3 regions of the Paenibacillus sp. FSL K6-1318 genome follow, and region 1 is predicted to be linked to each of the others. Evidence: a T-box and tRNA genes for the amino acid it is inferred to sense, from the RefSeq annotation. Region 1 holds a T-box; the other regions hold tRNA genes.
The links. A T-box is a leader RNA that pairs with one kind of tRNA and senses whether it is charged. The one in region 1 lies ahead of tyrS (tyrosine--tRNA ligase), so its partner is inferred to be a tRNA-Tyr.

Region 1 (9,408 bases):
CCAAGCTGCAATTCAAGACCCAAGTCCAAGCGTTTCAGAAATTTAATAAAATTTGAAACGTTCCTGCAAGTTGACCGTATTACATGAGTAAGGCCCATTTTTGGGCGATTCAAACAAATTAATCGGGGGGTTACGATCTTTACAATGAAGAAAAAATTTGGAGTTAAACATCTAATGATGGTATTTATGGCCTTTACATTATTGTTCGCAACAGTGGGAGTAACGAATCCGGATTCTGCGGATGCAAGACGTGGTGGCGGATTCAAATCCGGTACGAAAAGTTATACTAACACACCTAAGAAATCCGACTCCAACAGTAACGTGAATCAATCCAATTCCGGTACTAACTCCGGTACTGGTGCAGCTGCAACTCGTGGTGGTGGATTCTTCGGCGGTGGCGGCGGCTTCATGAAAGGCATGATGCTTGGTGGTCTTGCTGGTATGATGTTTGGTGGATTGTTCGGTGGCATGGGCGCCCTGGGTAACATCCTTGGATTGCTCGTAAACGTTGCCGCAATTATGTTGATTGTTATGCTGGCTATGGCACTCTTCAGAGCCATCTCCAACCGTCGTAAACCTGCAGCGGATGGCCGTTATGACCGTCGCAATGATGATCGTGATGATGACCGTAACAGAAACGGACGGTACTAATCTCTATGGTTCTGAGCATGGATGAAATTGTGAATGCAATCTGTATTCATATGGCAGAACGTAAGGGTGTACGTCCAACCGATGTGAACGTAGAACTGAGCTGGGAAGAAGATACAGGTTATTCCGCTGAAGTTTGGATTCAAGGCCGCAGTCAATATCTGGTGGAGTCCAATATGATTGAAGCGATTCTTCGCTACCTGCACAGTGAATACAACATTCGGGCGTACCGTGAGAACGTGCGACTTGATCTGGATGAAGAGATCACAGCCATCGTTAATCAATAATATAGGTCAAGCAATAACGTTATACAAAAGACCGTCTCCGCTCTGTCGCTTGACAGAGATGGAAGACGGTCTTTTTGCTTCTGTATACGTGTGTGGTGTAGTCTGAAACGTTTCCGTATTTCGTTCTAATACTCAGACACTATGATTGGAGTTTAACCAGGCTGTAGTTCTTTTTACCTTTACGGATAATGATGAATTTACCGCCAATGGCATGCTCTGCCGACACCGTGAATTCAAGCTCCGTGATTTTCTCACCATTCATGGAAATTGCACCTTTGGTGACATCCTCACGCGCCTGGCGCTTCGATGGCTCCAGACCCAGATCCACGAGCCAGTCCACGATATTTTTCGCTTCGCCATCCGTTTCAAATGTTGGCATTTCCTTGAAACCCTGCTCGATTTCATCTGCTGTCAGGGAACGGATATCACCACTGAACAGCGCCGCTGTAATACGCTTAGCCTGTTCGAGCATTTCTTCGCCGTGAACGAATTTTGTCATTTCTTCCGCGAGTGCCTTCTGTGCTTCACGTTTATGTGGCTCTGTCTCTACCTTTTCAGCCAAAGCTTCAATTTCTTCTTTGCTCAGGAAGGTAAAGTATTTCAAGTATTTAATGACATCACGGTCATCTGTATTAGCCCAGAACTGGTAGAACTCAAATGGTGTCGTTTTGTTCGGATCAAGCCAGATTGCGCCGCCAGCTGTTTTACCGAATTTGGTTCCATCGGATTTGAGCATCAGCGGAATGGTCAGACCGTACGCTTTCGCTTCAGATCCTTCTTTTTTGCGGATCAAGTCGAGACCGCTCGTGATATTACCCCATTGATCAGAACCGCCGATTTGAAGCTGTACATCCTCGTTCTGGAACAGGTGCAAGTAGTCGAGTGATTGAAGAATCTGGTAGGAAAACTCGGTGAACGAGATTCCGCCTTCCAGTCTGCTCGCAACGACATCCTTGGCCAGCATCGTGTTGAGGTTAAAGTTTTTGCCATAGTCACGCAAGAATTCGATGACATTGATTTTGTGTGTCCAATCGTAGTTGTTCACCATACGGACCTGATTATCACCTTCAGTTACGAAGAGTTTCTTCATCTGTGCTGTCAGTGCATCCACATTCTCCTGCACCTGCTCCATTGTTTGCAAAGAACGCTCTGCCTGGCGTCCACTTGGATCACCAATCGTACCTGTAGCTCCACCAATCAGAATGACTGGACGATGTCCTGCCAGTTGAAAACGTTTGAGCATCATGAATGGAATGAGATGTCCGATATGCATGCTATCCCCCGTAGGGTCAACGCCGCAGTACAAGGAAACGGATTTCGTTTCAGTCAACTCACGCAGTCCCTCTGCATCTGTCTGCTGGTTAATGGCGTCACGCCACTGTAGTTCATCAATAATATTCATTCGTATAACCCCTTTTCTATCCTCAAGATTCAGTCATGATCTACGTTAAATTACAAAATTACACGCTGGAACGGCTTTTTTGGACACAAAAAAATCGCCTCCTTGTCTTCATTAGACACAGGGACGATTATCATAACCGTGGTACCACCCAAATTGCATGGACAACACGTGACCTTAACACGCTATCCATACCACTTTTGGCAATATATCGTTTGCCCTTCCGCTTGGCATTACCCAAGTACTCCAGAGTGTAATTCGCAGCCCTTGTATGTATCAGGTTCCATCAACCCCTGACTTTCTGTAACAGGGACAAAGCCGCTACTGCGCTCTATCAACGTGATTCATGTATTCAATTTATAGCAAGTATAGCCGAACGTTTGAGTCATTGCAAGGCCAAGTATGCAATCTTTCAACAGAGCTATGGATGCATAGTTAAAACCAGCTTATATAGTCATCATGTTCAATTTTCCGTGATAATAACCATAGGCCTTCTCCGCGATCTGATCCTCATTGCTCCAAAATTGCTGATCCAACGTATCTAAATGCTGCTCTTGTTCCGGTGTCAGAAATTTAGGAATATCCCACAGTTCAGTAAGCCGTTCATCCTCTTCCAGGTGCTCAATGCAGCCGTATGCTGATGTTACAATCTCCAACACTTGAGTCGCACCAATGGTATGTAATGCCCGTAACGCGTAACGGTATACCTCTTCCCCCCAGTTACAGAAAAACTGAATAAAACCACCATTAAAGACATCCGCCTCTAACAGCCATAAAGCAGCAATGTCCTGCTCGTTCGAAGTCAACGAAGCCCAGCCCTGTTCAGATTCATTCTTTTTTTCGACAAATAACACAGCATAGTCATACCATACATCATTAATATCTTGCTCGCTCACGTAACACACCTCATTTTATTTATTTCATGCCCTCTAACTCCTGACGTTTACCCGTCTGATGCCAATGTAAATACGGATCACCGATCTGCTGGAAGGCTTCCTGAGCACCCCTGTTTAGTTCCGTCATCACTTCATTTGTGTCGTTCAAATGCGTCTGTTTATTATCCACGCCATATCTTTCCAACAACCCCACATGCGTCGCGGTGAAAATAATATCCTCCAGCAGCCAATAGATGACCTCATCTGGCTGTTTCACCCGTTTCTCTAACGAGACGAGACCACGTTCGTATATTCGAACGATATACGTATCTTTTCCACACTCTACATAGGGGACACCATCCGATTTAAAGTTCTCAAACATACGGTTAACATAGTTCTGCATCTGTTCCCTACGGAAAGCTGTTCGCTCTAACAACTCTAAAAGGATCTCTGCCAGTTGTTGTTTGCTTAACATGTTGGACATCACCACACCTGCCAATATCAGTAAATCACTTCTTCTCTAATTATTACATGACAATCTCCGAATTCAATGCCAATGTTGGATATTAACGTCGATAACAGTGTGAAAAAATGAAAAAGCTGCCCAAGGCAGCCTCTTCTTCTTCTTTCATACTGTTCAATCAGGTCCCACAAAAAGTCTGATACGAAGTATTACATTGTGCTGGTAGTTCAGCATATTCAGCCTGTTCAGGTGAATGCTTGAATGGATCTGAAAGAACAGCCAAAAGCTTCTCCATCACGCTAAGATCTCCATGATTCTCTGCTCGCTCAAGCGCTTCTTCGACCCGATGATTGCGAGGAATGACGGCTGGATTGCTTGTTCTCATCAACTGCTTAGAGACTTCCTTCTCCCCTTGCTGACTATCCAATCTTGATTGCCAACGCGCATGCCATTCAGCAAATTCTGTCGTGCCAGACAACGTTGTCCCTTCCAACGTATCAAAGGTCAATGCCAGGAACGTATTTGTATAATCTGCTCCATGCTTCTCCATGAGTTCAAGAAGGTCCTTGATCAGGGCTTCATCTTCGGCCTCTTCATCTAACAAGCCCAGTTTGGAACGCATGCCCTTGAGCCAATGATAATGGTACAATTCAGAAAATTGCGCGATAGCATCCTGAGCGATTTGCACGGCCTGTTCTTCGTCTTCATGCAGCAGAGGTATAAGTGTCTCGGCAAAACGTGCCAAATTCCATCCACCAATATATGGTTGATTCCCATAAGCATAACGACCTTGTTTGTCAATAGAGCTAAATACGGTTGAAGGATTATAAGCATCCATAAAGGCACATGGCCCGTAATCAATAGTTTCTCCACTAATCGCCATATTGTCCGTGTTCATCACGCCATGAATGAAACCAACACGCTGCCACTGAGCTACGAGTGCCGCCTGCCGCTTAATTACTTCCTGAAGGAGCAGAAGATAGCGATTTTCCGCTTGAGCGACATCAGGAAAATGTCGATGTAACGTGTAATCAGCCAACGCCCGAAGATCATCAATAGACCCCCATCTGGCTGCGTACTGAAAGGTTGCTACTCGGATGTGACTGGAAGCCACACGGGTCAAGATAGCCCCAGGCCGTTCTGTTTCGCGAATAATGTTTTCTCCTGTTGATACCACAGCCAGACTGCGTGTCGTTGGGATACCCAGTGCATACATTGCCTCACTAATGATGTACTCACGCAACATGGGTCCAACAGCAGCTCGTCCATCCCCTCCACGGGAGTACGGTGTTCTACCTGAACCTTTCAGCTGGATATCCACTCGCTCGCCTTGTGGCGTAATCTGTTCTCCCAGCAGCAAAGCCCGTCCATCACCAAGCATGTTAAAATTGCCGAATTGATGTCCTGCATAAGCCTGCGCCAGAGGCTCGGCTCCTTCCGGAATCGAATTACCTGCAAAAATTTTTGCTCCTTCATCACTGTCAAGAGACTCCACATCCAGTCCTAAGCTGGATGCAAGCAGTCTATTGAAAATGATCAGCTTCGGTGATTCAACCGGAACCGCACCCTGACTTGTAAAAAAGGGTTGCGGTAGCTGCGCATAACTATTGTCCAAATTCCAGCCTTTGTTCAATGTTTCTTGTTGCATGGTGATCACAACTCCTTTTCTGTACCCAAGGGATAAACCCCAGGTTTTATTTTAGCCTTGTGAACCAATGCTCATTTATGTAGTCGCATGGAAATTCAATGTAGAGAACATCTAAAATGTTCTTGATGAAACTTTAGCATATTTGCATTCCTTTTGCATTCCTCTTAAGTAGTAACTTTGATAAACTGCCCACCTATCGTTCTTTCCGCACAAAAAAATCCAAGAGGTTCTTTGCAAGTGGAGTCATTGAATCTCATTCCACTGCCCAGAAAAAACCCCTTGGATCTGTTCCCTTTACCTATGCAACGCCGGATAATACAAGAATTACGTGTGCGCTTCCTGTGCCTGTACAGGCTGTACTGGCAAGCTCTTATTTTTGAAACCGAGGTTAAAGAAGACATTAAGCAGGATGGCTGATAAACTTCCGGTGATAATACCATCGCTCACAATAATACGAATGCTTTGGGGAAGCTGTGCAAACAGATCCGGTACAGCGGTAACACCAAGTCCAAGTGAAACGGAGCAAGCCACGATCAACAGATTGGATTGTTTGGCGAAATCGACGTTTTGCAGCATTTTGATCCCGGATGAGACGACCATTCCGAACAATACGACAGTCGCTCCACCTAATACAGCACTCGGAATAATCGTTGCAAAAGCAGCAACCTTGGGAATAAGTCCGAGAAAGACCAGAATGCCTCCGGCTGCAACCACCACATTAGTCGTTTTTACCTTGGAGAGCTGAACCAAACCGACATTCTGAGCAAAAGTATTGTATGGAAAGGCATTGAATATGCCACCTAGAACAAACGCAAGACCTTCTGCGCGATATCCCCGTGCCAAATCTTTTTCGTTGATCGGTTGATCACAAATTTTACTCAAAGCCATAAACACACCTGTTGATTCGATAATAACTACCGTACCTACAATGATCATTGTAATAATGGGGCCGATTTCGAAGGTTGGCCATCCAAAGTAGAAGGGTTGGGGCAAATGGAACCAGGAGGCTTCCTGTACAGCGGCAAAGTTCACTTTTCCCATGAAAGCTGCGATGAGGGTCCCCACGATAATACCCAGGAGAACAGCCAGGGATTTAACAAAACCACGAGCATATCGATTCAGAATAAGAATAAAAAGTAATACGCCAAAGGAAAGAGCCAAATTATCCAAGCTTCCGAAATTCTCGCTGTTTGCTCCACCCGCCATGTTTTTAATACCGGTTGGGATCAGTGCAAGACCGATGATGGTTACCACTGTACCTATCACGACTGGTGGAAAAAATTTGACAATTTTGCTGAAAAATACGGCAAAGATGACGATAAATAACCCGGCTGCAATGATCGACCCATAAATGGCGGGAATTCCGTATTGCGATCCAATCGCAATCATGGGTGTGACCGCTACAAAAGAGCTTCCGAGCACCGCTGGCAAACCTATACCCAGATACTTCCCTTTTCGCGCCTGAAGCCATGTTGCAATCCCGCACGTTAACAGGTCAATGGATACCAGATACGCCAACTGCTCTGCAGTCAAATTTAGTGCTCTGCCCACAAGCAAAGGTACCAGAATTGCTCCCGCATACATCGCGAGTACGTGCTGAACCCCCAGTGAAAAAATTCTCATCTTTTTGGTTTCTTTCATCCCACGTTGCCCCCCTGAAATTAGAATCAACCGAACCGCTGCAAAATCATGTTATGTTGATTCACATTATATAAACTATTCAGGGAAGTTCCATGATTCATAACATAGAATTGTTATAAGAGATAAAGAGCCCAACTAAAATTGGGCGTGTTGTACAAAGGGTAATCTCAAATCGTTTATATCGCGTCATATTATCTAACACTTTATATATTCTCAGCTTGTCCAGTTGAGAGGCTTGATGTTAAAACGCTGCTCCATAACCTCTCCGTTCTGATGAACCCTCTCCGTGAAAAACACTTCTTCTCTGGTCATCAGGACAACGGATGAAGCTCTGGTTCCATAGTCAAATTTTTCACTCTTAACAAATATGGGAGAAAGCAAACGTTCCCATTCCAATGGAACACCTGTATGGGGTAGAAGTTCATCCACTGAAGAATCTGCAATTTGCAGCAAACCTAATATTTGTTCTGTCAGGGTACCTTCGTCCTCCCCGTTGATGATTTTCTCCAGCCCTTCTTTCCCGCGTCTAACCTTGGGCCAATCCGTATTGATCAAGTGATTACTAATCCCGTATATTCCGGGTGTCAACTTCATCACAACGTTGCCCATATTAGAGTAATAATAGAGGTTGTCAGGATCACCTACCAACAAATTGTAGCCAGGATAATCATTGCGAATTTGCTTCGCATGTTGCGTATATTGCTCAGGTGTGGACGTGCCCTTTAAAAAATCAGCAACCAGATCTCCTCTTGAACCCTTGGCATGTACATCTTCATTCGGATCACGATAATTCGTAACAGCAGCCAGTCGTCCCCCTGTGGTTACGCCCATCCAAGTTCCCATTTTCGATAAATCCCGACCTGCCAATATTTGAGGGTGATCTTCCCAATAATGTGCTTGAGCCGTAGGTCTGTGATAGAATTCATCCCTATTTGATCCCAGAATAAGCGGATACTTTGGATGCATTTTATAAGCAAATAAAATCAAACACATGGAAATCTTCAACTCCTATATTCGTTAAACCTCTGATATCAGGGCTTTATATCGCATAATCAACTACAATGACATCTTCCACCCAACCATCCAGGGAAGCTACAAATGCCTGATGCGCAGGATGTGGACCATAGGCGCGCAATGCGTCCTGATCTTCAAATGTCACTCTCAACCCAATCGTATAACCTTGAATACGGTCCGTTTCTTCCGTTGCATTGATCCCTGCGGTCAACGCGACAATTCCCGGGATTTGTTCCTTCAACGCGAGCAATTGAGCCACCCATTCCTGTTGCTTGGCTAATGTGATTTTATCGTTAAATTTAAAAACAACCAAATGTTCAAACATCTTGTTATTCCTCCCATGTCCATTCGAATAGTAAATGTAATTTCGTTAAATGAAGTTAATTCAACAATTCCAATCCGCCCATCATATAGGGGACCACTCTGTTGGCTAATTCAGCAGGGGATTCCTGCCCGCCTTCAATGTTCCATCGATAGGTCAATCCATAGATCGACCAGCTTAGCATGGTTGCCGTAATTTTCAGCGTTTTGGGATCTACATCCCCCGCTACTTTGCTCATTAATTCAAGAAGGAATTGCTCCAGTTGAGTCTTGATGTTCTCTTCAATAATTGGTGCAACCGTCTCATATTTTTTGATGCATCCATTACTTGAGACGTGATAGTCACATAATGAAAGTATAAGCTGCTGTATGGTTTCGGCTGATAACCGGGCATCCGGGTCCACCCTTTTCGTTACATATTCCATAAAAGCATCCGATAACAAGGCTTCAAGCAGTGCATATTTATCCTGAAAATGGGCGTAGAATGTAGCCCTGTTAATTGTGGCTTGTTCCGTAATGTTTTGAATCGTAATGCTGTTGAAATTTTTAAGATTCAATTGGTTTAAAAACGCATCAAGAATTAATTGACGCGTGCGAATCACACGCGGATCATTCGAGTTTGGAGACAATACACCAGACATGTACCAATCCTCCTTTGTACACAAAATATTTGGTTAGACTCCTTCATTATAGATAAGTGTTATTTGTTCAACAAGTGAAAGTAAGTACAAAGACACCATACAATAATCAGTGTCTTTCGCTTAAGCAACAAAATGCTCCGATTGTTGGTTGAGCATGCCTATAGACCTTGTTAAGATTGCACTCGTACCACTTGAAGGTGCACAATAATGGAGGTGCTTAGTTTGAGTAATCAACAACATAACGTTATTTCTACGGAGTTTCTGTTTCAACCATACACGGTTAAAAAATTAACCCTGTCCTCGCGCATCATCATGTCCCCCATGGCTCGTGCCTTTTCCCCGGATGGTGTCCCAGGCCCCGATGTAGCTGCATACTATCGCCGACGCGCCGAGCATGGTGTTGGACTCATTATTACAGAAGGTGCGACGATTGAGCATCCATCAGCATCAAGTGAGCCTAGAATCCCTCAT
Region 2 (9,408 bases), 3.1 Mb from region 1:
CGAGGGGGCCGCAGTGAAAAGGCCCAAGCGACTGTTTAGCAAAAACACAGGTCTGTGCGAAGCCGTAAGGCGAAGTATACGGGCTGACGCCTGCCCGGTGCTGGAAGGTTAAGGGGAGTGGTTAGGGAGCAATCCCGAAGCTGTGAACCGAAGCCCCAGTAAACGGCGGCCGTAACTATAACGGTCCTAAGGTAGCGAAATTCCTTGTCAGGTAAATTCTGACCCGCACGAATGGCGTAACGACTTGGGCGCTGTCTCAACGAGAGATCCGGTGAAATTTTAATACCTGTGAAGATGCAGGTTACCCGCGACAAGACGGAAAGACCCCATGGAGCTTTACTGCAGCTTGATATTGAATTTGGGTACGATCTGTACAGGATAGGTGGGAGCCTTTGAAGTGGGAGCGCAAGCTTCCATGGAGGCAACGTTGGGATACCACCCTGATCGTATCTAGGTTCTAACCTGGTACCGTAATCCGGTGCGGGGACAGTGTCAGGTGGGCAGTTTGACTGGGGCGGTCGCCTCCTAAAGAGTAACGGAGGCGCCCAAAGGTTCCCTCAGAATGGTTGGAAATCATTCGAAGAGTGCAAAGGCATAAGGGAGCTTGACTGCGAGACCTACAAGTCGAGCAGGGACGAAAGTCGGGCTTAGTGATCCGGTGGTACCGCATGGAAGGGCCATCGCTCAACGGATAAAAGCTACCCTGGGGATAACAGGCTTATCTCCCCCAAGAGTCCACATCGACGGGGAGGTTTGGCACCTCGATGTCGGCTCATCGCATCCTGGGGCTGAAGTAGGTCCCAAGGGTTGGGCTGTTCGCCCATTAAAGCGGTACGCGAGCTGGGTTCAGAACGTCGTGAGACAGTTCGGTCCCTATCTGTCGTGGGCGTAGGAAATTTGAGAGGAGCTGTCCTTAGTACGAGAGGACCGGGATGGACGTACCGCTGGTGTACCAGTTGTTCCGCCAGGAGCACCGCTGGGTAGCTATGTACGGACGGGATAAACGCTGAAAGCATCTAAGCGTGAAGCCCCCCTCAAGATGAGATTTCCCAGTATGTAAGACCCCTTGAAGACGACGAGGTAGATAGGCTGGGGGTGGAAGTGCAGCAATGCATGGAGCTGACCAGTACTAATCGGTCGAGGGCTTATCCAATATGCAAGTGATAATTCGCGTGTTTCGTTTCGAATCTAGTTTTCAGAGAATGATCTCTGAATATGCGCTGAACCATTCATCCACACAGTCGTGTCGGACCGAATGGAACGCGAACGCATTTGTTACACAAATGCTCGTTTGGTGGCGATGGCGGAGGGGTTCCACACGTACCCATCCCGAACACGACCGTTAAGCCCTCTAGCGCCGATGGTACTTGGACCGCAGGGTCCTGGGAGAGTAGGACGCCGCCAAGCGATTTCCCTTTGGGGTATTTTTTTTGCCCCCCTTGCCAAGGAATAAGGGATATATATTAGGGCCCTTAGCTCAGTTGGTTAGAGCGCACCTCTGATAAGGGTGAGGCCGGTGGTTCGAGTCCACCAGGGCCCATAGCAAGACCACAACAATGAAATATACCAGTGTATGGGGCCATAGCTCAGCTGGGAGAGCGCCTGCCTTGCAAGCAGGAGGTCAGCGGTTCGATCCCGCTTGGCTCCACCATTCCCTGATAGCTCAGTTGGTAGAGCACTCGACTGTTAATCGAGTTGTCACAGGTTCGAGCCCTGTTCGGGGAGCCAGTAAGGCCCGTTGGTCAAGGGGTTAAGACACCTCCCTTTCACGGAGGTAACAGGGGTTCGAATCCCCTACGGGTCATAATATGGAGGCTTAGCTCAGCTGGGAGAGCATCTGCCTTACAAGCAGAGGGTCGGGGGTTCGATCCCCTCAGCCTCCACCATATAACAACTTTTATAACGACGCGGGGTGGAGCAGCCCGGTAGCTCGTCGGGCTCATAACCCGAAGGCCGCAGGTTCAAATCCTGCCCCCGCAATTAACTTTCCTTGAGAAAGTACTATGGAACCGTGGTGTAGTTGGCCTAACATGCCTGCCTGTCACGCAGGAGATCGCGGGTTCGAATCCCGTCGGTTCCGCCATTTTTTTAATTAAGTAAGGCTCGGTAGCTCAGTCGGTAGAGCAGAGGACTGAAAATCCTCGTGTCGGCGGTTCGATTCCGTCCCGAGCCACCATTTATAACACCATGTAATATGCCGGTGTAGCTCAACTGGTAGAGCAACTGACTTGTAATCAGTAGGTTGGGGGTTCAAGTCCTCTCGCCGGCACCATGTAATTCTGGAGGATTAGCGAAGCGGCCAAACGCATCAGACTGTAAATCTGCTCCCGTACGGGTTCGGTGGTTCGAATCCATCATCCTCCACCAGTTTTTCTATGAGTCATTAGCTCAGTTGGTAGAGCACCTGACTTTTAATCAGGGTGTCGAAGGTTCGAGCCCTTCATGACTCACCATTATATGCGCGTGTGGCGGAATTGGCAGACGCACTAGACTTAGGATCTAGCGTCTTTGACGTGGGGGTTCAAGTCCCTCCACGCGCATCCCTTATTTGCGGAAGTGGCTCAGCGGTAGAGCATCGCCTTGCCAAGGCGAGGGTCGCGGGTTCGATTCCCGTCTTCCGCTCCAATATTTTGCGCCCTTAGCTCAGCTGGATAGAGCGTTTGACTACGAATCAAAAGGCCGGGAGTTCGAATCTCTCAGGGCGCGCCATTATAACTTCATATTTTGCCGGCGTGGCGGAATGGCAGACGCGCTCGACTCAAAATCGAGTGGGAAACCGTGGAGGTTCGAGTCCTCTCGCCGGTATAGATAACGGGATGTAGCTCAGCTTGGTAGAGCACCTGGTTTGGGACCAGGGGGTCGCATGTTCAAATCGTGTCATCCCGATTGTTGTTATGCGGGTGTAGTTCAATGGTAGAACTTTAGCCTTCCAAGCTAATAGCGTGGGTTCGATTCCCATCACCCGCTTAAATATTGAAAAGAAAGAGATGGTGAGTACCATCTCTTTCTTTTTTTGCATTCATAGATATATTGGTGAATGTAGTATACGAAGATCACAGAATATATGGTTCGCTGGCATGTACCAGCATGTTGTATCCCATCCTCACAACAGATCCCTTCTCTCATAACTCTTAGTAATTGTGGAGAGCTCTCAAATGGAACAGGTCTAACACAACACATCTTACAACACTAAATCTAAGCTTCTTTATCACATTTTATAAAAACGCTTACAAAAATAGCTTGCGTAAATCATCAGCCTGTAATACCATATCAATTAAGCGCTTAACCTTTAGGGGTAAGGCGCTTAAACTTAACTTAGATTAAGCGCTTAACCCGTAGAGGAAAGGATGGCGATCATTTCATGATAACAATTCGACTGACGATGGCTCAGGCATTGCTTCGATACCTGGATCAGCAATATATCTCGGTTGACGGGGTGGAAACCAAGTTTGTGAAGGGGATCATCGGTATTTTTGGACATGGCAACGTAACAGGCATTGGAGAAGCGCTGGAGCGTAGTCCCGGAAGCCTGACGTATATGCAAGGGAAGAACGAACAAGGTATGGTGCATACGGCAGCAGCCTATGCCAAGCAGAAGAACCGCAGACAGATCTATGCATGTACAACATCCATTGGACCTGGTGCTTTGAATATGATTACGGCGGCAGCTACCGCAACGGTGAACCGGATTCCGGTTTTATTGCTTCCTGGAGATAACTTTGCTACACGGGAACCGGACCCGGTACTACAGCAGCTGGAAGTAAGCAGTGACTATACAATTTCAGCTACTGATCCATTCAAAGCCGTCAGTAAATACTGGGATCGCATTGTTCGTCCCGAACAGTTGATGATCGCTGCTACACAGGCCATGCGTGTGCTAACCGACCCAGCAGAGACCGGAGCAGTAACACTCGCACTGCCACAGGATGTGCAGGCAGAGGCGTACGATTATCCGGAATCGTTCTTTGCCCGCAAAGTACATTATCTGGATCGTCGCCCGCCGGTACAGGCAGCTATTGAACGGGCAACGCAGCAGATTGCTCGCGGTAGAAAGCCGCTGCTCGTTGCAGGCGGCGGCGTATTGTACTCTGAGGCGTCCGTTCAATTAGTGGAGTTCGCCGAAGCATTTGGTATTCCGATCGCCGAGACGCAGGCGGGTAAAAGCGCAGTCTCTTGGGACCACCCACTGAATGTGGGGGCAATCGGGGTTACAGGTTCTCTAGCAGCCAACAGGCTGGCGAGAGAAGCGGATGTGGTGATCGGCGTCGGTACCCGGTTCTCGGATTTCACGACGGCGTCCCGCTCTGCTTTTCAACATCCAGAAGCTTCATTCATCAACATCAACTTGAACAGCATGGATGCCGCCAAGTTAGGCGGAGAAGCCATTCTGGCCGATGCACGTGAAGGGTTGCAGGCTTTACAAAAGGAATTGCAGCAAAGACAATACCGCAGTGCATATGGCGCATCCGAAGTCGCTGACCTCCGAGTTGAGTGGAATGCAGAAGTGGATCGGCTGTATGCAGCACAACATGAAGCTGGACTCGCGCAGACCACAGCAGTCGGCGTGGTTAACCGGACGATTGATCCATCCTCCGTCATTGTGTGTGCGGCAGGCAGTCTGCCAGGCGATCTGCATCGTTTGTGGCGTGCGGCTGAACCAAAGACGTATCACATGGAGTATGGATTCTCCTGTATGGGGTACGAGGTAAGTGGAGCGTTCGGAGCAGCACTTGCCGAGCCGGATCGTGAAGTGTACGCGATGGTAGGGGATGGCAGTTATCTGATGCTACATTCGGAGTTTGTGACCAGTTTGCAGGAACAGAAGAAGATGACTATTTTATTATTTAATAACAATGGATTCCAGTGTATTCATAATTTGCAGCGGGAACATGGTAGTGATGGGTTCGGCAATGAGTTCCGTTATCGGGAATCAGAAAGCGGACGATTGACCGGGGACTACATGCCAATGGACTTTGCAGCCCACGCCCGAAGCATGGGAGCCAAATCCTATAGAGCGGAGACAGCAGAACAGCTGGAACAGGCACTCCGAGATGCGAAGAATGAAACGGTGAGTACGTTGATTGAGATTCCGGTTGTGCCTGGGACCAATGCAGGTGGATACGAGTCATGGTGGAATGTAGGTGTACCAGAAGTATCTGCCGAGGAAAAGGTAGTTCGTGCTCATCATACGATGCAAGCCAACCGTGCCAAAGCAAGACCTATTTAATCTGATTTTGAGCACTGCATTCCGAGTGAACCACAATGTTGAACGACAAAGGAGACGTGGAGCAATGAGCAAGCTGCCATTCCAGCTTGGGATTCATCCGATCAATTGGGTCGGTGAAGATGTGAAAGAGCATGGTGATGCGACAACGTGTGCACAGATTCTGGATGACATTCAGCGTCTTGGGCTGACAGGTACGGAGATGGGACGAAAATATCCAACCGATCCTGCTATATTGCGTGAGGAATTGAGTAAAAGGAATATCAATCTGGTCTCCCAGTGGAAATCGGTGCTGTTCTCCGATCCGGCGTATCGTCAGTCGGAGCTGGACAGTTATCGCAGACATGCGGAATTTCTACAATCCATGGGTAGTAAGGTGATCAGTACGGCGGAGGTAGGTGGTTCACTTCATTTTGATCCAAGACGGACACCGAATGAAAAAGAAGTGCTCAGACTCAGTGAATCGGAATGGCATATCCTCGCTGAAGGATTAAACGAAGCAGGAGCTATTGCCCGTGAACATGGGTTGAAGCTTACGTACCATCATCATGGAGGTACAGTGGTAGAACAACCGGATGAGATCGACCGACTGATGGAGCTAACCGATCCTTCTCTCGTGTATCTGCTCTATGACACAGGTCATGCCTACTATGGCGGAGCTGATCCACTTGAACTGCTGCGCAAACATTATGATCGGATCGCTTATATCCATCTGAAAGATATCCGCCCACATGTGCTGGATGAAGCACGCGCGGAGCAGTCTGATTTTGTCGGCTGTATTCGTAGAGGGGTGTTCACCGTACCAGGGGATGGATGCATTGACTTTGCTCCTATTCTGCAAGAACTGATCACACGAGGATACGATGGCTGGGCGATGCTTGAGGGAGAGCAGGACCCGGCGATTCATAACCCGTATGAGTATGCCAAACGCTCCTTGAACTATATGAAGTCCTTATACCAACACAGCTGATACAGGCATAGCGATGGGAAGAGGACCATACCCATGAAGTGAAATAGGATGAAGACCAGCAAGAGTATAACGTTACGATTGGAAAATAAAACTGACTTACTCTAGCCGTTTACTGATCCTCAAGATCGTAACTAGTCTAGATATCCATATACAACATGTAAAATCCCACCACAGAAAGGGGCTCACATGCAATGACTTACGTATCCTTTCCCGTATCCAGGAAGAAGGATTTCACCGCGATTGGCCGACTGTGTATCGACTTGAATGCCAATGAGATCAATCGCCCGATGGAAGAGACGATGACGTTCACAAAATATGTGGGCGGATCTCCAGCCAATATTACGATTGGCATGTCCAGGCTGGGTATGGAGACGGCATTTATCGGTAAGATCGCGGGCGACCAGATGGGCAGATTCATCCATAGCTATCTGGAGAAGAACGGCATCGACACATCGAATGTGGTTACAGATGACACCGGAGCAGTAACCGGGCTTGCTTTTACCGAAATCAAGAGTCCAACCGATTGCAGTATCCTGATGTACCGGGACAATGTAGCTGATCTGTTATTACAGGCGCAAGAGGTGCAGGAGCAGTTGATCGCTGACTCCAAAGTGCTGCTAATCTCAGGCACAGCCCTCGCGCAGAGCCCATCCCGTGAAGCCGTATTACAGGCACTAACGTATGCGAAAAAACATGGCACAGTTATTGTGTTTGATCTGGACTATCGTCCATACACATGGACATCGGACGAAGAGACAGCGGTCTATTATAACCTCGCAGCCGAGAAATGCGATATCATCCTTGGCACACGTGAAGAGTTCGACATGATGGAGACATTCGACCACAATCCGGATCATAGCGATCAGGTGACTGCACAGAAATGGTTCGATTTCTCAGCGAACATCGTTGTAATCAAACACGGCAAGGAAGGGTCCATTGCTTATACGCGTGAAGGGCTTTCCCACCGTGCGGACAGCTATCCGGCAAAAGTGGTCAAAACGTTCGGCGCAGGCGACTCTTACGCGGCTGGCTTCCTGTATGGATTGATGCAGGGCTGGACGATTGAGCGCAGTATGGCGTATGGCAGTGGCGCAGCAAGTATCGTCATTTCAAGCCACAGCTGTTCGGATGCAATGCCAACAGCGGAACAGGTAAATGACTACATTGAACGTTGCAATCGGGGCGAGATTACCGTTTCCTGAAGCACGTTGCAATACTTTGAATAACGCACACATACAGATCTATAACAATGAAACAAGTTGAACATAAGGGATTACACATAAGCGAAGGGAGACAGGGCTATGGGAAAAGGAGTTTCTGAAGCGTCTGCAACAGCGACAATGGTACAAAACTGGATCGGAGGTGCCTGGGTAACCCCAGCTGCAACTCGTACGGAGCCGGTTGTGAACCCGGCCACGGAAGAAGTTATTGCACATGTGCCACTGTCTGAGCAAGCGGACGTGGATCTGGCCGTTCAGACGGCACGGGAAGCGTTCAAGTCGTGGAGCGGCACACCGGTTCCACGCCGTGCACGTATTCTGTTCCGCTACCAGCAGCTGCTGGTGGAGCATTGGGAAGAGCTCGCTCGCCTGGTGACGCTGGAGAACGGTAAAAGCTACGCTGAAGCGTATGGCGAGGTACTACGTGGCATTGAATGTGTCGAGTTCGCGGCAGGTGCCCCGAATCTGATGATGGGCAAACAACTACCTGACATCGCGACAGGATTGGAGTCGGGCATGTATCGTTACCCGATCGGCGTAATTGGCGGGATTACCCCGTTCAACTTTCCGATGATGGTGCCTTGCTGGATGTTCCCGCTGGCTATTGCTTGTGGTAACACCTTTGTTCTGAAGCCGTCCGAGCGTACACCGCTGCTGGCAGGCCGTTTGGCAGAGCTGTTCAAGGAAGCGGGGCTTCCGGACGGTGTGCTCAACATCGTTCACGGTGCGCATGATGTCGTGAACGGTCTGCTGGAACATAAGGATGTTCAAGCGATCTCCTTTGTCGGATCACAACCTGTGGCGGAATACGTCTACACTACTGCATCCAAGCATGGCAAACGGGTACAGGCACTCGCGGGTGCCAAAAACCACTCCATCGTTATGCCGGACGCCGATCTCGATCTGACGGTGAAAGAGATTACAAGCGCAGCTTTTGGCTCAGCAGGGGAACGTTGCATGGCATGTTCGGTTGTTGTGGCTGTAGGTGATGTGGCTGACACACTCGTACAAAAGCTGGTGGAAGCAGCAGACCGCATTACCATCGGTAACGGCATGGATGAGGGCGTATTCCTCGGTCCCGTCATCCGTGGACCACATAAAGAGCGCACACTCAGTTACATTGAAACCGGAGAGCAGGAAGGCGCGGCCTTGATCCGGGATGGACGTAAGGATCAGGCGACAGGTGAATCCGGGTACTTTGTAGGGCCGACGGTATTCGATCAAGTTGAGAGCAATATGAAAATCTGGCAGGATGAGATCTTTGCTCCAGTACTCTCGGTGGCAAGAGTGTCTACGCTGGAGGAAGCGGTAGAACTGGCGAATCGTTCAGACTTTGCCAACGGGGCGTGTCTGTTCACCCGCAGCGGGGCGAGTATGCGTCAATTCCGTGAAACGATTGATGCGGGCATGTTGGGCATTAACCTGGGCGTACCTGCGCCAATGGCATTCTTCCCGTTTTCCGGCTGGAAGAAATCCTTCTACGGTGATCTGCATGCCAATGGTACGGATGGTGTTGAATTCTACACTCGCAAGAAGATGGTAACGGCGCGCTGGTAACAACCAGAGCAACTCGGGCTAAGGGGAACGCCCAGCCCATATGGACGCACATAGGGAGGATAACGGAATGGGCAAGGACAAAGTGAGAATTGGCATCATCGGTGCTGGACGGATCGGCAAAATTCATGCAGACAATCTCCTGCGTAACCCGCATGCCGAGATTGTGGGAATCAGTGACTTATTCGCGGGTCCTGAATTGGAGGCATGGGCCTCCAGACGTGGCATCCCTGTTGTAACGACGGACAGCAGCCAGTTAATCTCGATGCCTAATGTAGACGCGGTGCTGATCTGTTCTTCAACAGATACACATGTACCGCTGATCGAACAGGCCGCTCAGGCGGGCAAACACATCTTCTGCGAGAAGCCGGTCAGCATGGATCTAGCACAGACTCAAGCGGCTGTAGCGGCGGTTCAGGAGGCTGGCGTGAAGCTGCAAA
Region 3 (9,408 bases), 1.6 Mb from region 1:
AAAACAAATCGTGTTTGATCTTTGAAAACTGAACAACGAGTGAGTAACGATCTTGCTTGCAAGATCGACGCTGAGAGATTGGTACAAGTCTTCGGACTGTATGATTTCGAAGCAAAAACGAGATTTTTAATCTCGTCAGATTCAAATGAGCTTATCGCTCTTTTCAAATACTGAGATGATTTTCATAACGTTTAACCGCGTTGTTGAAATTCATCTTTATTGGAGAGTTTGATCCTGGCTCAGGACGAACGCTGGCGGCATGCCTAATACATGCAAGTCGAGCGGAGTTGATAGGAAGCTTGCTTCCTTGATACTTAGCGGCGGACGGGTGAGTAACACGTAGGCAACCTGCCCTCAAGTTTGGGACAACTACCGGAAACGGTAGCTAATACCGAATAGTTGTTTTCTTCGCCTGAAGAGAACTGGAAAGACGGAGCAATCTGTCACTTGGGGATGGGCCTGCGGCGCATTAGCTAGTTGGTGAGGTAACGGCTCACCAAGGCGACGATGCGTAGCCGACCTGAGAGGGTGATCGGCCACACTGGGACTGAGACACGGCCCAGACTCCTACGGGAGGCAGCAGTAGGGAATCTTCCGCAATGGGCGAAAGCCTGACGGAGCAATGCCGCGTGAGTGATGAAGGTTTTCGGATCGTAAAGCTCTGTTGCCAGGGAAGAACGCTTGGGAGAGTAACTGCTCTCAAGGTGACGGTACCTGAGAAGAAAGCCCCGGCTAACTACGTGCCAGCAGCCGCGGTAATACGTAGGGGGCAAGCGTTGTCCGGAATTATTGGGCGTAAAGCGCGCGCAGGCGGTCATTTAAGTCTGGTGTTTAATCCCGGGGCTCAACCCCGGATCGCACTGGAAACTGGGTGACTTGAGTGCAGAAGAGGAGAGTGGAATTCCACGTGTAGCGGTGAAATGCGTAGATATGTGGAGGAACACCAGTGGCGAAGGCGACTCTCTGGGCTGTAACTGACGCTGAGGCGCGAAAGCGTGGGGAGCAAACAGGATTAGATACCCTGGTAGTCCACGCCGTAAACGATGAGTGCTAGGTGTTAGGGGTTTCGATACCCTTGGTGCCGAAGTTAACACATTAAGCACTCCGCCTGGGGAGTACGGTCGCAAGACTGAAACTCAAAGGAATTGACGGGGACCCGCACAAGCAGTGGAGTATGTGGTTTAATTCGAAGCAACGCGAAGAACCTTACCAGGTCTTGACATCTGAATGACCGGTGCAGAGATGTACCTTTTCTTCGGAACATTCAAGACAGGTGGTGCATGGTTGTCGTCAGCTCGTGTCGTGAGATGTTGGGTTAAGTCCCGCAACGAGCGCAACCCTTATATTTAGTTGCCAGCATTTCGGATGGGCACTCTAGATAGACTGCCGGTGACAAACCGGAGGAAGGTGGGGATGACGTCAAATCATCATGCCCCTTATGACCTGGGCTACACACGTACTACAATGGCCGGTACAACGGGCTGCGAAATCGCGAGATGGAGCCAATCCCAACAAAGCCGGTCTCAGTTCGGATTGCAGGCTGCAACTCGCCTGCATGAAGTCGGAATTGCTAGTAATCGCGGATCAGCATGCCGCGGTGAATACGTTCCCGGGTCTTGTACACACCGCCCGTCACACCACGAGAGTTTATAACACCCGAAGTCGGTGGGGTAACCGCAAGGAGCCAGCCGCCGAAGGTGGGATAGATGATTGGGGTGAAGTCGTAACAAGGTAGCCGTATCGGAAGGTGCGGCTGGATCACCTCCTTTCTATGGAGAATCGTTTCCTGCAACGGAAACATTCAAATAAGCAGGTTCTCAGAACCTGCAATAGCGATTCATTTTGGTTCATCACTTCGGTGTGGATGAAATGAAGAGCACAACACTCACTCGTTGCTCAGTTTTGAGAGCTCAAACTCTCAAACAGCTTGCTTTTGCATGGAGCTTGTTCTTTGAAAACTAGATATCGAAACGAAACAAACGCGAATTAGAACATTCCTTTAAGGGATGAATACTTGTTCGGTTCAAGTAACCGATCAACAATCATCCTAGCTGAACTTGTGTTAAACAAGTCAAGTGTATAAAGGTAGTTAAATTGCTTTTGCGATGGTATTGAATGGGAGCGACTTTTGGCTTTGCGCAAGCAAAACAAGGGAAGCGAGCAGTCAAAACCGGAGCAATATGGTTAAGCTACTAAGAGCACACGGAGGATGCCTAGGCGCTAGGAGCCGATGAAGGACGTGGCGAACAACGAAACTGCCTCGGGGAGCTGTAAGCAAGCTTTGATCCGGGGGTGTCCGAATGGGGAAACCCAGCTGGGGTAATTTCCAGTTACACCTAACTGAATACATAGGTTAGTGTGAGGCATACCAGGGGAACTGAAACATCTAAGTACCCTGAGGAAGAGAAAACAATAGTGATTCCGTCAGTAGCGGCGAGCGAACGCGGAGAAGCCCAAACCAGAGAGCTTGCTCTTTGGGGTTGTGGGACGTCTCACATGGAGTTACAAAGGAACCGGTTAAGCGAAGAGGTCTGGAAAGGCCCGCCAAAGAAGGTAAAAGCCCTGTAGTTGAAAGTCTGTTCCCTCCGAGACGGATCCCGAGTAGTGCGGGGCACGTGAAACCCCGTATGAATCCGGCAGGACCATCTGCCAAGGCTAAATACTTCCTAGCGACCGATAGTGAAGCAGTACCGTGAGGGAAAGGTGAAAAGCACCCCGGAAGGGGAGTGAAATAGAACCTGAAACCGTGTGCTTACAAAAAGTCAGAGCCCGTTTTAGGGGTGATGGCGTGCCTTTTGTAGAATGAACCGGCGAGTTACGTTCCCGTGCAAGGTTAAGGTGAAGAGCCGGAGCCGCAGCGAAAGCGAGTCTGAATAGGGCGAATTAGTACGTGGACGTAGACCCGAAACCGGGTGATCTACCCCTGTCCAGGGTGAAGGTGCGGTAACACGCACTGGAGGCCCGAACCCACGCATGTTGAAAAATGCGGGGATGAGGTGGGGGTAGCGGAGAAATTCCAATCGAACTCGGAGATAGCTGGTTCTCCCCGAAATAGCTTTAGGGCTAGCCTCGGAAAACAGAGTCGTGGAGGTAGAGCACTGATTGGGTGCGGGGCCCGCAAGGGTTACCAAGCTCAGTCAAACTCCGAATGCCATAGACTTACTTCCGGGAGTCAGACAGTGAGTGCTAAGATCCATTGTCAAAAGGGAAACAGCCCAGACCATCAGCTAAGGTCCCCAAGTGTGTGTTAAGTGGGAAAGGATGTGGAGTTGCACAGACAACCAGGATGTTGGCTTAGAAGCAGCCACCATTGAAAGAGTGCGTAATAGCTCACTGGTCGAGTGACTCTGCGCCGAAAATGTAACGGGGCTAAACACACCACCGAAGCTATGGCTTGATGCTTTGCATCAGGGGTAGGGGAGCGTTGTATAAGGGTTGAAGGTGTACCGTAAGGAGCGCTGGACATTATACAAGTGAGAATGCCGGTATGAGTAACGAAAAGATCAGTGAGAATCTGATCCGCCGAAAGCCTAAGGGTTCCTGAGGAAGGCTCGTCCGCTCAGGGTAAGTCGGGACCTAAGGCGAGGCCGAAAGGCGTAGTCGAAGGACAACAGGTCGAAATTCCTGTACCACCGTAAGCCGTTATGAGCAATGGGGGGACGCAGTAGGGTAGTGACGCAGACTGATGGATGTCTGTCCAAGCAGTAAGGCTGATGTGTAGGCAAATCCGCACATCATTAAGGCTGAGCTGTGATGGGGAGTGAAAATTACAGTAGCGAAGGTCATGATCTCACACTGCCAAGAAAAGCCTCTAGCCAGGTGATGGTGCCCGTACCGCAAACCGACACAGGTAGGCGAGAAGAGTATTCTAAGGCGCGCGGAAGAACTCTCGTTAAGGAACTCGGCAAAATGACCCCGTAACTTCGGGAGAAGGGGTGCCCCGGTAGTGTGAATAGCACGAGGGGGCCGCAGTGAAAAGGCCCAAGCGACTGTTTAGCAAAAACACAGGTCTGTGCGAAGCCGTAAGGCGAAGTATACGGGCTGACGCCTGCCCGGTGCTGGAAGGTTAAGGGGAGTGGTTAGGGAGCAATCCCGAAGCTGTGAACCGAAGCCCCAGTAAACGGCGGCCGTAACTATAACGGTCCTAAGGTAGCGAAATTCCTTGTCAGGTAAATTCTGACCCGCACGAATGGCGTAACGACTTGGGCGCTGTCTCAACGAGAGATCCGGTGAAATTTTAATACCTGTGAAGATGCAGGTTACCCGCGACAAGACGGAAAGACCCCATGGAGCTTTACTGCAGCTTGATATTGAATTTGGGTACGATCTGTACAGGATAGGTGGGAGCCTTTGAAGTGGGAGCGCAAGCTTCCATGGAGGCAACGTTGGGATACCACCCTGATCGTATCTAGGTTCTAACCTGGTACCGTAATCCGGTGCGGGGACAGTGTCAGGTGGGCAGTTTGACTGGGGCGGTCGCCTCCTAAAGAGTAACGGAGGCGCCCAAAGGTTCCCTCAGAATGGTTGGAAATCATTCGAAGAGTGCAAAGGCATAAGGGAGCTTGACTGCGAGACCTACAAGTCGAGCAGGGACGAAAGTCGGGCTTAGTGATCCGGTGGTACCGCATGGAAGGGCCATCGCTCAACGGATAAAAGCTACCCTGGGGATAACAGGCTTATCTCCCCCAAGAGTCCACATCGACGGGGAGGTTTGGCACCTCGATGTCGGCTCATCGCATCCTGGGGCTGAAGTAGGTCCCAAGGGTTGGGCTGTTCGCCCATTAAAGCGGTACGCGAGCTGGGTTCAGAACGTCGTGAGACAGTTCGGTCCCTATCTGTCGTGGGCGTAGGAAATTTGAGAGGAGCTGTCCTTAGTACGAGAGGACCGGGATGGACGTACCGCTGGTGTACCAGTTGTTCCGCCAGGAGCACCGCTGGGTAGCTATGTACGGACGGGATAAACGCTGAAAGCATCTAAGCGTGAAGCCCCCCTCAAGATGAGATTTCCCAGTATGTAAGACCCCTTGAAGACGACGAGGTAGATAGGCTGGGGGTGGAAGTGCAGCAATGCATGGAGCTGACCAGTACTAATCGGTCGAGGGCTTATCCAATTTGCAAGTGATAACTCGCGTGTTTCGTTTCGAATCTAGTTTTCAGAGAACGATCTCTGAAGCATATTCCCTGATAGCTCAGTTGGTAGAGCACTCGACTGTTAATCGAGTTGTCACAGGTTCGAGCCCTGTTCGGGGAGCCATATGGAGAGGTGTCCGAGCTGGCCGAAGGAGCACGATTGGAAATCGTGTAGGCGTCACAAGCGTCTCGAGGGTTCGAATCCCTCTCTCTCCGCCATAATATTAAGGCCCGTTGGTCAAGGGGTTAAGACACCTCCCTTTCACGGAGGTAACAGGGGTTCGAATCCCCTACGGGTCATAATAACTTCAAAAAAAGAAGTTGATTTTTACAACAAGATTATGGTATGATCATAAATGTGTTGTTCGGAGGCTTAGCTCAGCTGGGAGAGCATCTGCCTTACAAGCAGAGGGTCGGGGGTTCGATCCCCTCAGCCTCCACCATATAACCTTTATAACGACGCGGGGTGGAGCAGCCCGGTAGCTCGTCGGGCTCATAACCCGAAGGCCGCAGGTTCAAATCCTGCCCCCGCAATTGAACTTTCCTTTGAGAAAGTGATATGGAACCGTGGTGTAGTTGGCCTAACATGCCTGCCTGTCACGCAGGAGATCGCGGGTTCGAATCCCGTCGGTTCCGCCATTTAATCTTTACATGAGGCAAACTGTTCACTACATCTGCTGTATGGCACTGATGCCCTATATAAAGTGTAAGGAAATGAGATTAGACTTTATTATGGCTCGGTAGCTCAGTCGGTAGAGCAGAGGACTGAAAATCCTCGTGTCGGCGGTTCGATTCCGTCCCGAGCCACCATTTTTAAAACAATTTAATATGCCGGTGTAGCTCAACTGGTAGAGCAACTGACTTGTAATCAGTAGGTTGGGGGTTCAAGTCCTCTCGCCGGCACCATGTAATCCTGGAGGATTAGCGAAGTGGCCAAACGCATCAGACTGTAAATCTGCTCCCGTACGGGTTCGGTGGTTCGAATCCATCATCCTCCACCAGTTTTTAGGGGCATAGTTTAAAGGTAGAACAACGGTCTCCAAAACCGTTGGTGTGGGTTCAATTCCTGCTGCCCCTGCCAATTAACTTTTTTGAAACTTAACTTTTTGTGGCGATCGTGGCGAAGTGGTTAACGCACCGGTTTGTGGATCCGGCATTCGGGGGTTCAATTCCCCTCGATCGCCCCTTTGTTTTTTAAATTTTTAATGGGGATTAGCCAAGCGGTAAGGCAACGGACTTTGACTCCGTCATGCATAGGTTCAAATCCTATATCCCCAGCCATTATGCGGAAGTGGCTCAGCGGTAGAGCATCGCCTTGCCAAGGCGAGGGTCGCGGGTTCGATTCCCGTCTTCCGCTCCAAAATATGGCGCCATAGCCAAGTGGTAAGGCACAGCTCTGCAAAAGCTTTATCCCCAGTTCGAATCTGGGTGGCGCCTCCAGTATATGCCGGCGTGGCGGAATGGCAGACGCGCTCGACTCAAAATCGAGTGGGAAACCGTGGAGGTTCGAGTCCTCTCGCCGGTATATTGAATAGTCCTACAGATTGCGTAAGCAATTTGTAGGACTATTTTTATTCTATAAAAAAAACGATTTTGTATAGTAAGAAAAGTGAGACGTTAATAAAGATTGACGTATGAATTTATTCGGTATATTGTAGATAAGTGAAGTCTTTAATGCAAAGGAGTGAAGCAGAGTGACTATTGGAAAAAATTTATCGGATAACGACCTGTTATTTAATCTTTCTGTGTGGGAAGAGGCATGGAAGAATCGTCCGAGAAGTTCAAAATATAAGAAGAAAAGCGCACCATTTAATACAGAAGAAGCTTTTGAGCGGTGGGCCAGAGACTATCACGCACAGTCGTTTACTGAAGAAGGAAAACATCGGTCTGAGCGTATTATGGGCTGGCTTGAGAACCAGGGGGTGGAGTTCGCAGGGTTATCCATTTTGGACATTGGAGCCGCTTCAGGCATATTCACCATTCCTTTTGCAGAAAAAGGAGCAAGTGTGACCGCAGTTGAGCCTTCTGAGTTACTTGTCTCCCTTATGAAAGAAACAATACCTTCAGCTCTGGAACCCAAAATCGAAATTGTAAAAGAACGATATGAGGAAATCTCTATTCAGGATAAAGGCTGGGAGAAGAAATATGACTTTGCATTTGCATCCATGTGTCCAGCAATGTCGGATTGGGAAACGATTGAGATGGCGATCAACTGTGCCCGGAAGTATGTGTATATAAGCACTATGGCGGGACAGAGGGAACACACACTAATGGATGAACTTAAGGGTGTACTGGGTGTAACTTCTTCATATAAGGCCGGTGATATGGGATATATTCAACAGTTGCTGTATTTGAAGGGTTATTCATACACCATGATCATTACGAGAGAAGTTAACTCATTTGAAGTACCGGTGGAAGAGGTTATTGAGAAGCTGCCAGAATGGCTTAATACGTATGAGTTACCAACAGACGAGGATTCACTCAGACTGGCTGAGAAGTACATCCGGGATACATACAAGGGGAGCAAGGTGACTTTTTCACGCGGAGCAAGGTTTGGTAAAATTTTGATTCAACTGGAACAGCCAAATATGAAAACAGTCAGTACTAAGGATAAGCGATAAATCGTATAAGCTTGTTACGTGCTCTAAGGATCAGGAATCGAGACGGACAACATAGTCCAACGTCTAAGATGGTGCTAGGGAGCATCACACTGCCATACAAGAAATTCACGTGTGAAGCATATGTAGTTAAAGTTAAATTCACAAAAAAAGAGGGAGCAGGATAATTGCTCCTTCTTTTTTATAAATCCAATAAGGCTTCGAGCGCATTGAACTAAACAGTCGACTACTTGGAGCTGTAGAGCTGGATCAAGGAACTGCATATGAGATAAAACCAACGCTAGATTCAAATTCGAGACAACGGAAAAACGAAACATGAAACCACGAAACACGTAGTCTACTTTCTGTTCGACACTTCTGCTTTCTGCTTACGTTCCCGGTACTGCCCGGGGGTGATTCCTTCCCATTTACGAAATGATCGGATGAAATTTTGTGGGTTGTTGTATCGAAGTCGTGCTGCGATATCTTTTACCGTCAGATCACTTTCGTCCAGCCATTTTTTAGCGATGTTAAATCGGTACTTGGTTAGATATTCACTAAATGCACAGCCTGTCTCTTTGCGGAAAACACTACTTAAGTAGTTAGCATTGTAGTGAAGCTTCATAGCACATTCCTCTAGCGTCAGATCCTTATCATAATCTTGATGAATCATGGCAATCATCTTCTCTGATATATGTTGGTACTGGGCATACTGTCTTGCTTTAAAAACCTGGATGATAGGCAAGATGACTTGATGATTAAACCAATCCTCTACTTCAGCCGCGTACTGCAAACCATGAAGCTCATGAAACATCGATCCATGGCTTTTGGAGATCTGTCCGAGTCGTATACCGGATTCCTGAGTCATTTGCAAAATATGCGTCAGCAGCCTGGTAAGGGCCACCTGATATTCCTCTGGTGTACACTCCATACCAAAGATTACTTCCAGGGCCTGATGCAGAAGAGCAGAAGCCTGGACTTCGTCCGCACTTTGAATAGCTTGGATCAAGGTATATTCCAAAGATTCCGGGTAGGTCATAGACCAAGTGGGAGCGTAATGATCTATGTTCTCATATTGAAAGATAATGCCTGTCCCCAGCTTCATCCGATGTTTTAATGCTTCCATGGCTTCTGTGTAAGCCTGAGGGATGTGATATAGGGAGCTGTGCGGTTGGCTGAAGCCTATACTGACCTGAAGAGCTAGAATTTCATCAATCTGTTGTTGTAACTGTTCTGTTAATACATATAGCTGCTGTGAAAAAACAGAGTGATCCTGTTCAACGGTGCCAATCACCGTGACTACTGTATGTTCCAGCACAATAGGAAGCAGTTGTTGGTTACGCACAACCGTTTCCTCCAATATATTTTGAATAGCGAATAATAAGAGGTCACGATCATTTGCAGTATACTTTGTGTGATTAACGAGATCGGCCTGAAGTGTAATAACAGCAATTTGTTGCCATTCATTGACCTGATGCGTATAGCCATATTCATTCAGAGTGTCAGGAAGAGTATGAATAGGGCTCTTGCCCTGGAACAGATTCATCATAAAATGAGTGCGAATCTGCAACAGATGCATATTTAGTGTGTTCTCCAGTTGGGAGCGAGAGGCAGATAATTGTGAAACACCTGCTCTGATCTGTTCGAATTCATCATACAGTTGTGGTGATTGCTGAGCGAG

Region 2: it encodes a tRNA-Tyr, which carries the amino acid that the T-box ahead of tyrS (tyrosine--tRNA ligase) is inferred to sense. The anticodon was not compared.
Region 3: it encodes a tRNA-Tyr, which carries the amino acid that the T-box ahead of tyrS (tyrosine--tRNA ligase) is inferred to sense. The anticodon was not compared.

What each region holds. Positions count from the first base shown of each region.
Region 1 is NZ_CP150270.1:3,990,921-4,000,328, forward strand. It holds gene NYE45_RS17540 (PadR family transcriptional regulator) at 1-46, shown strand, start outside; gene NYE45_RS17545 (hypothetical protein) at 145-651, shown strand; gene NYE45_RS17550 (YxcD family protein) at 657-935, shown strand; gene tyrS (tyrosine--tRNA ligase) at 1,075-2,337, opposite strand; T-box leader at 2,454-2,681, opposite strand; gene NYE45_RS17560 (DUF4375 domain-containing protein) at 2,781-3,230, opposite strand; gene NYE45_RS17565 (Imm63 family immunity protein) at 3,250-3,693, opposite strand; gene NYE45_RS17570 (YdiU family protein) at 3,851-5,320, opposite strand; gene NYE45_RS17575 (nucleobase:cation symporter-2 family protein) at 5,645-6,961, opposite strand; gene NYE45_RS17580 (NRDE family protein) at 7,175-7,954, opposite strand; gene NYE45_RS17585 (Dabb family protein) at 8,001-8,300, opposite strand; gene NYE45_RS17590 (TetR/AcrR family transcriptional regulator) at 8,356-8,937, opposite strand; gene NYE45_RS17595 (NADH:flavin oxidoreductase) at 9,160-9,408, shown strand, end outside.
Region 2 is NZ_CP150270.1:312,398-321,805, forward strand. It holds rRNA gene NYE45_RS01390 (23S ribosomal RNA) at 1-1,153, shown strand, start outside; rRNA gene rrf (5S ribosomal RNA) at 1,291-1,407, shown strand; tRNA gene NYE45_RS01400 (tRNA-Ile) at 1,467-1,540, shown strand; tRNA gene NYE45_RS01405 (tRNA-Ala) at 1,576-1,651, shown strand; tRNA gene NYE45_RS01410 (tRNA-Asn) at 1,653-1,728, shown strand; tRNA gene NYE45_RS01415 (tRNA-Glu) at 1,733-1,804, shown strand; tRNA gene NYE45_RS01420 (tRNA-Val) at 1,811-1,886, shown strand; tRNA gene NYE45_RS01425 (tRNA-Met) at 1,907-1,980, shown strand; tRNA gene NYE45_RS01430 (tRNA-Asp) at 2,006-2,083, shown strand; tRNA gene NYE45_RS01435 (tRNA-Phe) at 2,101-2,176, shown strand; tRNA gene NYE45_RS01440 (tRNA-Thr) at 2,197-2,272, shown strand; tRNA gene NYE45_RS01445 (tRNA-Tyr) at 2,282-2,367, shown strand; tRNA gene NYE45_RS01450 (tRNA-Lys) at 2,378-2,453, shown strand; tRNA gene NYE45_RS01455 (tRNA-Leu) at 2,460-2,540, shown strand; tRNA gene NYE45_RS01460 (tRNA-Gly) at 2,551-2,625, shown strand; tRNA gene NYE45_RS01465 (tRNA-Arg) at 2,633-2,709, shown strand; tRNA gene NYE45_RS01470 (tRNA-Leu) at 2,727-2,805, shown strand; tRNA gene NYE45_RS01475 (tRNA-Pro) at 2,813-2,886, shown strand; tRNA gene NYE45_RS01480 (tRNA-Gly) at 2,897-2,967, shown strand; gene iolD (3D-(3,5/4)-trihydroxycyclohexane-1,2-dione acylhydrolase (decyclizing)) at 3,362-5,227, shown strand; gene iolE (myo-inosose-2 dehydratase) at 5,292-6,194, shown strand; gene iolC (5-dehydro-2-deoxygluconokinase) at 6,386-7,396, shown strand; gene NYE45_RS01500 (CoA-acylating methylmalonate-semialdehyde dehydrogenase) at 7,496-8,971, shown strand; gene iolG (inositol 2-dehydrogenase) at 9,039-9,408, shown strand, end outside.
Region 3 is NZ_CP150270.1:5,618,404-5,627,811, reverse strand. It holds rRNA gene NYE45_RS25120 (16S ribosomal RNA) at 217-1,769, shown strand; rRNA gene NYE45_RS25115 (23S ribosomal RNA) at 2,183-5,111, shown strand; tRNA gene NYE45_RS25110 (tRNA-Asn) at 5,179-5,254, shown strand; tRNA gene NYE45_RS25105 (tRNA-Ser) at 5,258-5,349, shown strand; tRNA gene NYE45_RS25100 (tRNA-Glu) at 5,359-5,430, shown strand; tRNA gene NYE45_RS25095 (tRNA-Val) at 5,498-5,573, shown strand; tRNA gene NYE45_RS25090 (tRNA-Met) at 5,591-5,664, shown strand; tRNA gene NYE45_RS25085 (tRNA-Asp) at 5,692-5,769, shown strand; tRNA gene NYE45_RS25080 (tRNA-Phe) at 5,865-5,940, shown strand; tRNA gene NYE45_RS25075 (tRNA-Thr) at 5,961-6,036, shown strand; tRNA gene NYE45_RS25070 (tRNA-Tyr) at 6,046-6,131, shown strand; tRNA gene NYE45_RS25065 (tRNA-Trp) at 6,138-6,211, shown strand; tRNA gene NYE45_RS25060 (tRNA-His) at 6,242-6,314, shown strand; tRNA gene NYE45_RS25055 (tRNA-Gln) at 6,337-6,411, shown strand; tRNA gene NYE45_RS25050 (tRNA-Gly) at 6,416-6,490, shown strand; tRNA gene NYE45_RS25045 (tRNA-Cys) at 6,497-6,570, shown strand; tRNA gene NYE45_RS25040 (tRNA-Leu) at 6,577-6,655, shown strand; gene NYE45_RS25035 (methyltransferase domain-containing protein) at 6,825-7,751, shown strand; gene NYE45_RS25030 (helix-turn-helix domain-containing protein) at 8,086-9,408, opposite strand, start outside.